3 regions of the Rhodococcus sp. F64268 genome follow, and region 1 is predicted to be linked to each of the others. Evidence: riboswitches for the same ligand, from Rfam matches in the RefSeq annotation. Region 1 holds a riboswitch; each other region holds the start of a gene.
The links. Region 1 has a riboswitch for S-adenosylmethionine ahead of MWU77_RS24065 (hypothetical protein). Riboswitches for the same ligand answer to the same signal wherever they lie in the genome.
Positions count from the first base shown of each region.

Region 1 (4,551 bases):
GGGGTGTGCGGGTGCTGCCGAGATTCCCCTCGCCACTGGCCAAGGCCCTGGCAGCGGGATAGTTCAGCAATCCTGCAATGCAGGCCGATCAGGATGTTCGAATCGCACCACGATGTCGGCCTCGAAAGAGACTTCGGCCTCGTGGGCGAGCAGTGGGGCGATCGTCGAATGGTTGTCGGCGGGAGTGCCTCGCTCGAGTGCACCCCGGGACATTCTCAGGTCGACGGTCACATCGAAATGGATGCCTCGGCCGAGGAGCATCGGTCCTGCCACGACAAGCACGTGATCGGCTGCGGCGCCTACCCGGTGTGCTCGCACCGACCGGTCGGTGGCCTCGTCCCACAACCGCGGCAGAAAGCGATGCCGCCTCTTCAGGGACGAGACCACCTCGCGGTCCTGCGCGTCGTAGTCGTACCAGCCCGACCGGTAACTTTCTTCATCGGCGTGCCCGTGTTCGAGACGGAGCGAGGCAGGCCGGACGAAATCGTGCAGTGACACGGCGTCGGCGGGGCGCCCCGCGGCGCGCAGAGCCACGACGACCCGGCTCGCCAGACCAATGGGGTCTGCGGCGTCGGCGGCCGAAATCGCCATGGCGACCGGGCCCGGTCGTGCGTTTGCACGTTCGGCGAGTAGTTCGGTCAGTAGAGCAGGAGAGATCGGGGTGAACGACGCCATCCGATCAGGGTATCGCCGGCGTGATCCGCCTTGCCCCTGCCGCGATAGGCCTTGTGCGTCGGGAGAATCGAAGCCACGGATTGCATCACACAGGTTCGGGCGTCCTGGCCGACGCTGGGGCACGGTCCGAGGCCGGCGCCCCGATCGCGCGCTTGGGTTGCGTCCGCACGTGAGTGATGTAGAGGGCGAGACCCACGAACACGACACCGCCGACCAGGTTGCCCAGAACCGTCGGGATCTCGTTCCAGATCAGATAGTCACCGAGGGTGAAGTCACCGCCGAGAAGCAGACCGGACGGGAACAGGAACATGTTGACGACCGAGTGCTCGAAACCCATGTAGAAGAACAGCATGACGGGCATCCACATGACGATGACCTTGCCCGGCACACTCTTGGACATCATCGCTGCGACAACGCCGGTGGACACCATCCAGTTGCACAGCATGCCGCGGAAGAACAGGGTCGCCATGCCGGCCGCACCGTGCTCCGCATACCCGAGAGTGCGCGATTCACCGATCTCACCGAGACGTTCGCCGACCGCGTCCGGTGTGATCGAGTAACCGTAGGTGAGGATGAAGGTGATCAGCACGGCCACGGTGAAGGCGCCGAGGAAGTTTCCGACGAAGACCAGACCCCAGTTGCGGAGCATCGACCCGATTGTCACGCCCGGACGTCTGTCGAGGTATGCAATGGGAACCATCGTGAACACCCCGGTGAGAAGGTCGAAACCCAGTAGGTAGAGCAGGCAGAATCCGACCGGGAAGAGAATAGCTCCGAGGAGGGCGTTGCCGGTCTGCACGGTGACAGTGATCGCAAATGCCGCCCCGAGTGTGAGGATCGCACCGGCCATATACGCCCTGATCAGGGTGTCGCGGGTAGACATGAGGACCTTGCTCTGGCCGGCGTCGACCATCGCGCGGGCCAGCTCGGCGGGTGGAACGTAGGACACGGCAACCTCCTGGTGCGAACAGTGCCCGACCAGTGTCGGCGGGGTCGGTCACCGTGGCGTTTCGGAGCAGTAAGGATGCGTTGCGTTCTCCTCCGCAGGCGGTGGCTCGGGTTGTGAGGTCGATCCATCATGTATATTGGCGGTGCTTCACGAGATGCCGTCGCCAAGCTCCGACTTGACGGCACGCCAACCCCACGCTCGCGGGTGGCTCGGATGACGAAGCGGCTCGCGGCCGACCGGCCCGGGCACGAGCGCCCCGCCCGGGGCCGACCCGGAGGAAATCATGACCGACCATGTTCGCGGTGCCGATCACGTAGATGCTCACCCGTGCGCCTCGTTCGGCGACGGGCACCAGGTGCATTACACCCGCGCACGTAAGGCTTTCGACGATTCCGATCTCGGTGTCGGCGCGCTGGTGCGCGTTCTGGACGATTCGGGGGTCGAATTATCTTGGGATGGGATACGACTCGTATTCCGTCACCATGACACCACCGCGATCGCCGCCGCGGTCCACGCTGGCGGGGAGATCGGGGTCTGGGTTCCGCAGTGGCGAGTGCTGATCCTGCCGGGCCCTGATCCGTATGAGCCTGCGACCTTCACCCTTGCCGCACCTGATCACTGGACGGACTGTGTGCGAGGGCGTGTTTCGACGCCGATCTGCGTGCCCGGCCGGTGATCCGTCGGATCAGCTTTGTTCGGACTCGTGCCAGAACGCTGGAAGAGTCACTGCCAGAATCTCTTTCGCTTGCATCGGTAGAGAGTGGGTGGTGTTCGGCACGACGTCGACGGTTGCTCGCGGGAGTGTTCGTGCCCGCTGCGCAGCAGTTTCGGCTCCGGCGAGCGAATCGCGTTCAGCGATAGCGACGTAGGTGGGCATGACGAGGGCGTCCATCTCGTCATCGCTCAGGGGAGAAGGAGTCGGCAAGGCTGCCGAGAAGTGCTCCGAACCCGCGGCGATCATCTTCGCCATGTCGTCGTTCGGGTCGAACTCTGCCCCGCCTACCTTGCCGAGTGCGGCCGTGCGCCAGGACTCGGGCAGGAACGGGAGAGTCGAGACCATGGTCCACGCCATCATTCGGGCAGAGGGATGCGCGAAGGTGAAAACCGGTTCGAGGAGTGTCAGCGACCGGACCCTCTCCGGGAAATGCTGCGCGTACGTTGCTGCGATTGCTCCGCCGAACGAATGGCCGACGATGTGCACGGTGTCGGTTTCGAGCGCGTCGAGTGCGTCGGCGATCCAGATGGCCTGGTCACCGAAAGAGGCGAGTGGAACATTCTGAACCGACAAACCGGCATCACCGAGTGCGTCGAAAGCGACGACCCGTCGGTGGGGTAGGAAGTCGGCGAGGTTCTCGGCCCACATCGGAACACCCGACGACCGGCCCGGTACCAGGACGACCGGAACGGTATCCGCGGTGTCCGGGGAACTCCACTCGTAGGCGCGAACTGTGCCGAAGCGAGTTGCGAGGTCGTGGGTCGATGTAGGCGAGGGGAGCGAGGACATCGCTCGCTCATACGCCGCGAGGTAGGTCCGGCGTCCCTCTGCGTCGCGGAAATGACCCACGCCGGCTGCTCCGAAGAAGAACTGCTGCACGCTCACAGCACCCAGCGCTGTGAGTGCGGCGACGACGGCAAGCGCGCTGCGGCGAAGCCATCGGTAGCGCGGGCGAGCGGGTGGTGGACGGCCGGTTCGGGAAACTGTGCTTGCGGCGTACTCGCTCATCTGCAACTCCTGATCGTCCAGTATCAGTACTTTTTGCAGTATAGACATATTGTAAAATGCTGTCATGCCGAAAGTTGTCGACCATGCCGAGCGTCGCAAAGAGATTGTGTGGGCCCTGTGGGCAGTGATCCACGAGCGAGGAATCGATGGGGTCACGTTGCACGCGGTGGCTGCGGAGGCCGGGGTCTCGATCGGCAGGATCCAGCACTACTTCGAATCGAAACAGAATCTGATCCGGGCCGGAGCGCAGGAAATGGTCACCGGCGCCGAACAGATGTACCGCGAACACGGATCCCCCCGTGATCCCGGATCGGCCCTCGCAGCACTGCTCACCCAGCCGGTCCCTACGAATGCCCCCGCACGTGTCGGTGTCTCGGTCTGGTATGCCTACCTCGCGAAAGCGACGAACGATCCGTGGATCAGATCGTTCCTTGCTGAAGCCTCAGGTGGGACCGTCGGCGAGGCCGGGCGTCTACTCCGTCTCGTCGGGCTCTCCGAGGCCAGGGCGCACAACGAAGCCGTGAGGTTGGTTGCGGTCAGTACCGGTGCGACACAATCCGTGCTGATCGCGGGGATGGACGCGGACGCCGCGGTCGATCTCGTCCGTCGGGAGATCGACCGCAGCATCGACCTCGGTCCGGAATGAAGCCGGGAGTGAACCGGCCGATCACGCGTCGCCACTTCACCGTGTCGGTGGGCAGGTTCACTATGGTTCCATGGTCAACACCCATCACGCATTCGACTACATCGAACTCGGCGCTACCGACCTCCCCGCTTCACGTGAGTTCTACGAAACCGCATTCGGCTGGAACTTCAACGACTACGGGCCGAAGTACGCCGGTATCCGTGCCGCAGAAGGTGACGGAGAGGTCGGTGGGCTCACGACTCTGCGCGCACCGGGTACAGCCGGACCGCTGGTCCTGCTGTACTCGAGCGACCTCGATGCCTCGGTAGCTGCTGTCGAACAGGCCGGGGGCACGATTTCGTCGGGGCCGTACGACTTCCCGGGAGGGCGACGGTTCACTTTCGTCGATCCGAGTGGAAACGAACTGGGTGTGTGGTCCGAAGCGTGAATCCCTTCGGCGAGCGCGCTTGTCGTGGACAACACCGCCGGTCGAGGACGACCGTCGGACGGGCTGGGTTCAGTTCGCGGCGTGCACCCATCGCGCCATGCCGGTCCGAGCGAGTTGCGGAATCTGCTCGG
Region 1 is NZ_JALKAI010000019.1:1,092-5,642, forward strand. Features, by position in the region: gene MWU77_RS24050 (winged helix DNA-binding domain-containing protein) at 1-62, shown strand, start outside; gene MWU77_RS24055 (hypothetical protein) at 64-675, opposite strand; gene MWU77_RS24060 (formate/nitrite transporter family protein) at 761-1,624, opposite strand; SAM riboswitch class IV at 1,770-1,882, shown strand; gene MWU77_RS24065 (hypothetical protein) at 1,908-2,300, shown strand; gene MWU77_RS24070 (alpha/beta fold hydrolase) at 2,310-3,395, opposite strand; gene MWU77_RS24075 (TetR/AcrR family transcriptional regulator) at 3,412-3,993, shown strand; gene MWU77_RS24080 (VOC family protein) at 4,064-4,420, shown strand; gene idi (isopentenyl-diphosphate Delta-isomerase) at 4,490-4,551, opposite strand, start outside.

Region 2 (4,551 bases), on a different contig from region 1:
CGCCGCGGGGATAACTGCCCGGCTTCAGCCCGCGCAGGAGCAGCCGCGCGCCCAGGACCGCCGTGCTCATCCGGCCGAGCGGCGAAAGGAACACAACGACGCCTGCTGCGATCCACCACCACGACAACGTCACGGTCCACGGAACATCGGTGGCCATTGCGATGATGTTGTTCAGAATCGCCAGCCACGTGATCCATTGGAGGCCGGTCAACGTCGTGAGTGGCACCGTCGCAGCGAGCTGGAGGAACTGCGCCCATCGCGACACCGGGTCGACCTCTCGTGGAGCCGTCGTCGCCGTCGGCGCGAGGTCGTCGAGATAGCCGGCGAGGGATCCGAGCCGAGGCCGGTCGTAGAGTTCGGCGACCGTCATCTCGGGATAGCGCTCACGCAGCGCGGTGACGAGCTGTGCGGCGGACAGGGAACCTCCGCCGAGTTCGAAGAAGTCGTCGTCGAGTCCTTCGATGCGGGCGCCGAGCAGTGACGACCACAGTTCCGCGACCCATTCGGCGGTCGGAGGTAGTCCGAGCGCTTCGACCGAGTCGGCGTCGGCGCCGGGCAGCGGCCACGGGAGGGCATTACGATCGACCTTCCCGGACGTGCGAGTGGGAAGTTCGTCGACGAGCGCGAGACGTGGTACGAGTGCCGCTGGAAGCTGTTCGGACAGCAGGTCGTGGGCGGAGGCAACGTCGAAGTCGGGATCGGTCGAGGCGATGTAGCCGACGAGAATCGAGCTTCCGGCCGAGGTCTTGCGGACCGCGCACGCACCGCCGGCGACCCCGGGCAGGTTCTGCAGGGCATTGTCGACCTCGCCGAGCTCGATGCGGCGTCCGCCGATCTTGACCTGGTCGTCTGCGCGGCCTTGGAAAAGGAGCCCCGCGCTGTCGAGGACGACGAGGTCGCCGCTGCGGTAGGCGCGTTCCCAGCCGAGGGTGGGCATGGGCGCGTACTTCTCGGCATCTTTCGCCGGGTCCAGGTAGCGGGCCAGCCCGACACCGCCGATCACGAGCTCGCCGGTCTGCCCTTCGGCGACGGGCTTGCCGTCGGTGTCCACGACCGCAAGATCCCAGCCGTCGAGTGGCAGGCCGATCCGGATCGGTCCGGTGCCGTCCATGATGGCGGCGCACGCGACCACCGTCGCTTCGGTGGGGCCGTAGGTGTTCCACACTTCACGGCCGGGCACGGCGAGACGCTCGGCGAGGTCGGGAGGGCATGCTTCTCCGCCGAAGATGAGCAGGCGCACTGCTTCGAGTGCCTCGCCGGGCCACATCGCCGCAAGCGTCGGGACCGTGGAGACGACGTTGATGTTGCGAGAGACAAGCCACGGGCCGAGGTCCATTCCGGAACGCACGAGCGAGCGCGGTGCCGGAACGAGGCACGCGCCGTGCCGCCAGGCCAGCCACATCTCCTCGCATGACGCGTCGAAGGCGACGGACAGACCTGCGAGGACCCGGTCGCCGGGGCCGAGCGGTTCTTCCCGGCAGAACAGGTTCGCTTCGGCGTCGACGAACGCGGCGGCGTTGCGGTGTGTGACGGCGACACCCTTCGGGGTGCCGGTGGAACCCGAGGTGAAGATGATCCACGCGTCGTCGTCGAGGGCCGGTTCGCGTACGTCCGGTTCGTCGGCAGGACGAGCGGTGCCGGGACCGACCCCCGCATCGGTGACGATCGCGGTCACCTTTGCTTCGGAGAAGACCAGTTCGGCACGCTCATCGGGGTCGTCGGCGTCCACCGGGACGTAGGCGGCGCCTGCGGCGAGAACGGACAAGATGGTGATGTAGAGGTCTTTGGACCCGGATGACATGCGCACCCCGACGCGATCGCCGGCACCCACACCGGCCTCTGCGAGTCCACGCGCTCCTGCGCTCACCTGGTCGAGCAGTTCGGCGTACTCGAGCATCGTGGTGCCGTCGTCTATCGCAGGAGCGTGGGGGTGCGATTCGGCGCTGGCACGAAGTACGTCGACGAGTGTGCGCGGCGCGGGTGCGTGTGATCCGCGCAGGAAGATTTCCGGTACGAGCGACGTGTCGTCGGCTGCGGGCGGGGGTTGAGCAGACAATCCGCTGTCCTTCTACTCGGGTGGGCGATCCGGGTTATCTCACGTGAAGGTGGACAACAGATGAACGTTCGGTACGCGCAGCGAATGGATGGAGGTTCGCGGTGTCACACCTCAAAGCAAAGCACGATGGCGGTTCCTCCGCAGGTCAGAAGGAGAAATTCACTTTCTGCCGGAGACCGTGCGGAAGGCCCCGGCGGGGTGCCGACTTGACACCCGGTGTGCCCGGTGTCATTGTCTTCGGCAGGTCATGAGTACCAGCGTCAAGCCCCGGCTCGCTGGTCGGCAACCCTCCGCCGCGGTGGGGTGCTCCGGGTGACGACCTGGCTGACGTACCGAACCCGGACGCAGCAAGCGCGGACTCCGCCGGCGAACGATTCACCATCGTCGTGGCGATCACCGACGGGTCCCTGATCGATGAGGGAAATTCGTCATGACTGTTGCCACCTCCACCTGTATCGCTCCCTTTGCTCGCGTGTCGGGCTGTGACGTGCAGGTTCCTCTGGTGCAGGGCGGAACCTGCACCTACGCGAACTTCGACTATGCGGCGAGCGCGCCGGCTCTGGCGAGTGTGACGGACCGGATCGCCGAACTGTTGCCGTTCTACGCCAGCGTGCACCGTGGTGCGGGTTATGCCTCGCGCATCAGCACCACGAGCTACGAGGAGTCGCGTGAGTCGGTTTCCCGGTTCGTCGGGGCCGACGAGGACCAGGTCGTGGTCTTCACCCGAAACACCACGGATTCGATCAACCTGCTGGCCGGTGCGGTCCCCGGTGACGTCGTGGTCCTCGACATCGAACATCACGCGAACTTGTTGCCGTGGAAGAACACTCGTGTGGTGGAAGCCGCAGATTCGGTCTCGGAGACCGTGTGGCGGATCGCCGTCGAGCTCGAGCGTGCGCCGACGGCACTGCTTGCCATCACGGGAGCCTCCAATGTGACCGGCGAGGTGCTTCCGATTGCCGAACTCGCCGACCTCGCCCACGCGTGCGGCGCACGGATTTTCGTCGACGGTGCCCAGCTGGTTCCGCATCGCCGCGTCGACCTCGCCGAGCTCGGCGTCGACTATCTCGCGTTCTCGGGCCACAAGCTCTACGCACCGTTCGGTGCCGGGGTGCTCGTCGGACGTCGCGACTGGCTCGATGTCGCGGAGCCGTACCTCGCCGGTGGTGGAGCGGTGCGTGAGGTGGCCCTCGACCGCACCGAGTGGGCGTGCGCCCCTGCCCGGCACGAAGCCGGGTCCCCGAACGTGCTGGGGGTCGCGGCGATCGCTGCCGCGTGCGACACCCTCGCGTCGCACGACGCCGAGGCAGCTGCGCGTCACGAAGAGCTGTTGTGCGCACAGCTCGTCGATGGCCTGCGCGATATTTACGGCGTGGAAATCCTTAGGCTGTGGGATGATTCGGCAGACTGCGTCGGGATCGTGACCTTCGGTATCGACGGTTTCGAGCCCGGTGAGATAGCCGCATACCTCTCGGCCGAACACGGCATCGGTGTTCGTGACGGGCGGTTCTGCGCCCACCCGTTGCTCGCTCGCGTCGGCCTTCCCGGTGGTGCGGTGCGTGCATCGCTGGGATTGGGTAGTTCCTCGGCGGACGTCGATCGTCTGCTCGCGGCGCTTCGGCAGCTGGTGGCGAATGGGCCGCAGTGGTCGTATGCCAAGGCCGACGGGGCCTGGAGTCCGTCGCCGGAGACCCGGACCGGCCTCACGCAGTCGGGCGACGGTGCGGCGGAGTGCGTCTGACGATCGCCGCAGAGATCGACAATTCCCCACGAGATCAGTAGGGTTTTCTCATGGCAGTGTGGAGTTCGGCGCAGGCAGCGGCCCAGTGGTGCCGACGCCACGTCGACCTGTGCCGCACGGCCTCCTGCATCTGTTCGGACTGACGAGGTTCCCGTTCCCGCTTTTTTCGATGCCGAGTTCGGCATATCGAGAGGAATTCTCATGTCCTACAGTAGTACATCGTCGACCGAATCACTGCGTGTCGCAGTCGAATTCGTAGAGGGGTCAGGGTCCGACGTGTGGGCCGATCTCACCGTTGATCGTGACGGTGGTGGGCCGCTCGACCTCAGTGCTGCTCCGCGCACCGTCGTGCGGGTGCGCGCCGCAGATCTACGGGAAGCACGCAAGATGCGCGATCGGGCACGAGCCGATGCCTCGGCGGAAGGCCGCGACCCCGACACCCTCACAGTGCTGGTCGACCTCGAAGTGATCGTCGACCTCGAAGCGCGGGTGGCTCGTCGCCGTGCTCAGGATGCGTGGCGCCGGGCAGGTGGGGGAGCGGCGGGCCTGTCCTATGTCGGTACTCCGACCGGGCTGGCCGGCCTGATCGCGGATATTCATGCCGTGAAGGTCGCCGACGGTGTCACCTTGATCCCGGTGGCCGGCGGCGTCACGGTCGACAACATCGTCGACGGAACCCTGCCGTGGCTCGAGTCTCGCGGACTCATCGAGATCGCACCGTCGTCGGTGGAGTTGGGTCGCAGGTTCGCGGCAG
Region 2 is NZ_JALKAI010000009.1:127,069-131,619, reverse strand. Features, by position in the region: gene MWU77_RS20065 (Pls/PosA family non-ribosomal peptide synthetase) at 1-2,056, opposite strand, end outside; SAM riboswitch class IV at 2,300-2,416, shown strand; gene MWU77_RS20060 (aminotransferase class V-fold PLP-dependent enzyme) at 2,487-3,797, shown strand; gene MWU77_RS25155 (putative leader peptide) at 3,848-3,940, shown strand; gene MWU77_RS20055 (LLM class flavin-dependent oxidoreductase) at 3,999-4,551, shown strand, end outside.
Region 2: another riboswitch for S-adenosylmethionine. It lies ahead of MWU77_RS20060 (aminotransferase class V-fold PLP-dependent enzyme); the one in region 1 lies ahead of MWU77_RS24065 (hypothetical protein).

Region 3 (4,551 bases), on a different contig from region 1:
TGAAATCGGACGGTCCCCGTCAGTGGAACCGGACGGTCACCGGCGCATGGTCGGACCAGCGCTCCGCATACGTCGCGGCCCGTTCGACCCGCGCATCCACGACCCGCTCCGCCAGTGCGGGCGTCACGAGGTGGTAGTCGATGCGCCAGCCGGCGTCGGTGTCGAACGCCTTGCCGCGGTAGGACCACCAGGAATAGGGGCCGGCGACATCGCCGTGCAGGTCGCGTACGACGTCGAGCCACTGACCGGTCGCGAGCAGATCATCCACCCAGGCCCGCTCGTCGGGCAGGAAGCCCGATTTCTTGACGTTGCCCTTCCAGTTCTTGATGTCGCGCTCGGTGTGGGCGATGTTCCAGTCGCCGCACACCACCATGTCGCGGCCTGCCGCGATCACGTCGGCGGCGCGCTCTCCCAGGTACGCGGCGAAGCCCTTCATGAAGCGTTCTTTGTCGTCCTGCTTCGGGGTTCCGGCTTCCCCAGTGGGCAGGTAGAGGCTGCCGACGGTCACGTCCCCGAAATCCGCCTCGATGTAGCGGCCCGAGTCGACGTACTCGTCGACGTCGAAACCGACACGCACGGCGTCCGCCGGCGTGCGCGACAGGATCGCAACTCCCGCGCGTCCCTTCGCAGACGCCTCTGATCCGGTGACATGCCAACCGGCGTCCAGTGCGGGCGCGATCGCGGCGTGGAACTGCTTCTCGGTCGCGCGTACTTCCTGGAGACAGACGATGTCGGCCGCGGAGGTTTCGAGCCAGGCCAGCAGGCCCTTTCCTGCCGCAGCGCGCACGCCGTTGACGTTCACGGTGGTGATGGTGAGGGACACGCCGCACACCGTATCCGACGCCGCCGACGGGCCTCTAATGCGAGGCGCGGGACTTCTGCAGGTTCTCGTCGAGCGTCCCGAGGAACTCCTCGGTGGTCAGCCACGATTGTTCGGGACCGACGAGCAGCGCAAGGTCCTTGGTCATGCTGCCTGCCTCGACGGTCTTGATGACGACGTCCTCCAGCGCCTGCGCGAACTCGATCACCTCGGGGGTGCCGTCGAGTTTGCCGCGGTGCTCGAGACCTCGTGTCCACGCGAAGATCGACGCAATGGGATTGGTCGATGTCGGCTTGCCCTGCTGGTGTTGCCGGTAGTGCCGGGTGACGGTGCCGTGTGCGGCCTCCGCTTCGACGGTCTTGCCGTCCGGAGTCATCAGCACGGAAGTCATGAGTCCGAGCGAGCCGTAGCCCTGCGCAACAGTGTCGGACTGGACGTCGCCGTCGTAGTTCTTGCAGGCCCAGACGTAGCCGCCCTCCCACTTGAGGGACGACGCCACCATGTCGTCGATCAGGCGGTGCTCGTAGGTGAGTCCGGCGGCGTCGAACTCCGCTTTGAATTCTTCCTCGTAGATCCGCTGGAACTCGTCCTTGAACATGCCGTCGTAGGCCTTGAGGATCGTGTTCTTGGTCGACAGGTAGACCGGGTAGTTGCGCTGCAGACCGTAGGACAGGGAGGCGCGCGCGAAGTCCTGGATGGACTTCTTGTAGTTGTACATCCCCATCACGACACCGCCGTCTTCGGGAATCCTGCATATCTCGTGCTCGACAGGCTCGGAGCCGTCGTCCGGTGTGTAGGTGATGGTGACAGTGCCGGCTCCGGGGACCTTGAAGTCCGTGGCACGGTACTGGTCGCCGAAAGCGTGACGGCCCACGATGACCGGCTTCGTCCAACCCGGAACCAGCCTGGGCACGTTGGAGATGATGATGGGCGCACGGAAGATGGTGCCGCCGAGGATGTTACGGATGGTGCCGTTGGGTGACCGCCACATCTTCTTCAGGCCGAACTCTTCGACGCGCGCCTCGTCCGGGGTGATGGTCGCGCACTTGACACCGACGCCGTACTTCTTGATGGCGTTCGCGGAATCGATGGTGACCTGGTCGTCGGTCGCGTCACGGTTCTCGATGCCGAGATCGTAGTACTCGAGATCCACATCCAGGTAGGGATGAATCAGCTTGTCCTTGATGAACTGCCAGATGATGCGAGTCATCTCGTCGCCGTCGAGTTCGACGACCTTACCCTCAACCTTGATCTTGGACATACGCGGTTCGTGTCCTCCTCGGACGGCAGTCGAGTCCCCGAACGACCGCACTTCCGGAATGCGGCCGCGTTCAACTCAGGCGTGTGAGCACGACTCCGCACGCGTCGGGTGCGGCGCCAAACAGAACAAGCGTACTGCTATTCGATGCGCACACAACCCCGGCTGCCACCCCGCAATCACTACTGATCGGTAACTTTCTTTGTTGCTCGAGCACCGGCGAGGGAAGGTCGAGAGCCGCGTGTCGAGCCCGACGATCCAGCCGTTAGACTGCCGACGAGGTCATGAGTGCCAGCGCGAAGCCCCGGCTTGCTGGTCGGCAACCCTCCGGCCAGGGTGGGGTGCTCCGGGTGAGGACACGGTCGTCGGCGCACCGCGGGCGACAAGCCGGCTCTTGGGAGGTTCGAAATGCTGATGGACTGTCGATACCGGCTCTCGTCCCAGTGCCCCGACATGGCAAGCAGGACACATTGACCATCACCACTGGCCTCGAGGCGGTCGCATCTTGACAACAGGTACCAACCGTCGACGAATCGAACTTCCCGCAGAAGACGGAAAGCTCGACACCGTCGACATCGGCAGCATCACCCTCGAAAGCGGTGACATCCTCCCCGATGTCACCGTCGCTCTGCAGCGGTGGGGCGCGCTGTCACCCACCCGCGACAACGTCGTGCTCGTCGAGCACGCGCTGACCGGAGACTCACACATCACGGGACCGGCCGGGCCGGATCACCCGTCGCCGGGCTGGTGGTCCGGCATGGTCGGCCCCGGCGCGCCGATCGACACCGACCGGTGGTGTGTGGTGGCCACGAACGTCCTCGGCGGATGCCAGGGCACCACCGGCCCCGGCAGCACCGCGCCCGACGGCAAACCGTGGGGTTCACGATTCCCACGGATCACCATCCGCGATCAGATCACCGCGGAAGCCGCCCTTCTCGACGTCCTCGGCATCGAGACATTGGCCGCGGTGACGGGTGGATCGATGGGCGGCATGCGTTCGCTCGAATGGGTCGTCACCCACCCGAGCCGAGTGCGTGCGGCACTGGTCCTGGCGGTCGGCGCCCGCGCAACCGCGGATCAGATCGGTGTCCAGAGCACCCAGATCGCTGCCATCATGGCGGATCCGGACTGGCAGGGCGGCGATTACTACGAGACCGGCCGCCGACCCGAGACCGGGCTGGGTGTCGCGCGGCGCATGGCCCATCTCTCGTATCGCAGCGAGGAGGAACTCGACTCGCGGTTCGCCAACCTCCCTCAAGACGACGAGGATCCGTGGCGTGACGGACGCTACGCCGTGCAGAGCTATCTCGACCACCAGGCAACGAAGCTCGTCAAGCGGTTCGACCCCGGGACCTACGTGGTGCTGAGCGACGCGATGAACCGGCACGACGTAGGCCGCGGTCGCGGTGGCGTCGAGGCTGCATTGGCGAGCACGCACGTACCGACGATCGTTGCGGGCGTCGATTCGGATCGTCTCTACCCGATTCGATTGCAGCAGGAGATCGCAGACGGTCTCCCCCATTGCGCCGGGCTGCGCGTGCTCGAATCACGCGACGGACACGACGGCTTCCTCACCGAGGCCGACGCGGTCGCGAAGTTGCTCGTCGAGCTGATGGAACTGGCGAGCGCGTAGCCGCGCTCGCCGGCCTGTTCCACCGAGTGGGCTAACCCGTACCCAAGGGGTCGATCGAGACAGCCAGTCCGACGATCGCCCCGCCCATGGCGAGCATCGCGGCCACGTCGAAGCGTTTGCCTCGCACCGCGAGCACTCCCACCTGATCGGAGTCGAGAGCCCACCGGAGGATCCCCGCGAGGATCATCGCACCACCGAACACGAATGCGCCTCGGCGCCAGCGATCGGCCAGCACGAGGACCACCGCCGCGACGATCACCAGGGCAACCGCCAGCAACGGCAGGTTCAATCGTGTGAGTCGCACCGAACTGGCCATCTGCCGGTTGCTCAGAGACCGGCGTCGTGCTCGGCGCGTTCGACGACATTCGTCAGCAGGAACGCGCGGGTGAGCGGCCCGACACCACCGGGGTTCGGCGAGAGGAATCCGGCAACGTCGCTGACGTCGGCGGCGACGTCGCCGCGCAGGCCGTCGGCAGTGCGCGAGACACCGACGTCGAGCACCGCTGCACCGGGCTTGACCATGTCGGCGGTGATGAGTGCGGGCACGCCTGCGGCGGCGACGATGATGTCGGCGCGCTTCACCTCGGCGGCGAGGTCCTTGGTGCCGGTGTGGCACAGCGTCACGGTCGCGTTCTCGCTGCGACGGGTCAGCAGCAGCCCGATCGGACGGCCGACGGTCACGCCGCGGCCGATGACCACCACGTGGGCGCCGTTGATCGGCACCTCGTAGCGGCGCAGCAGGTGGACGATGCCCCGCGGGGTACACGGCAACGCCGCATCCTTGCCGAGCACCAGGCGTCCGAGATTGACGGGATGCAGTCCGTCGGCATCCTTGGCGGG
Region 3 is NZ_JALKAI010000011.1:108,693-113,243, reverse strand. Features, by position in the region: gene MWU77_RS21440 (exodeoxyribonuclease III) at 20-823, opposite strand; gene MWU77_RS21435 (NADP-dependent isocitrate dehydrogenase) at 858-2,081, opposite strand; SAM riboswitch class IV at 2,359-2,473, shown strand; gene MWU77_RS21430 (homoserine O-acetyltransferase) at 2,584-3,711, shown strand; gene MWU77_RS21425 (DUF3017 domain-containing protein) at 3,743-4,027, opposite strand; gene MWU77_RS21420 (bifunctional methylenetetrahydrofolate dehydrogenase/methenyltetrahydrofolate cyclohydrolase) at 4,039-4,551, opposite strand, start outside.
Region 3: another riboswitch for S-adenosylmethionine. It lies ahead of MWU77_RS21430 (homoserine O-acetyltransferase); the one in region 1 lies ahead of MWU77_RS24065 (hypothetical protein).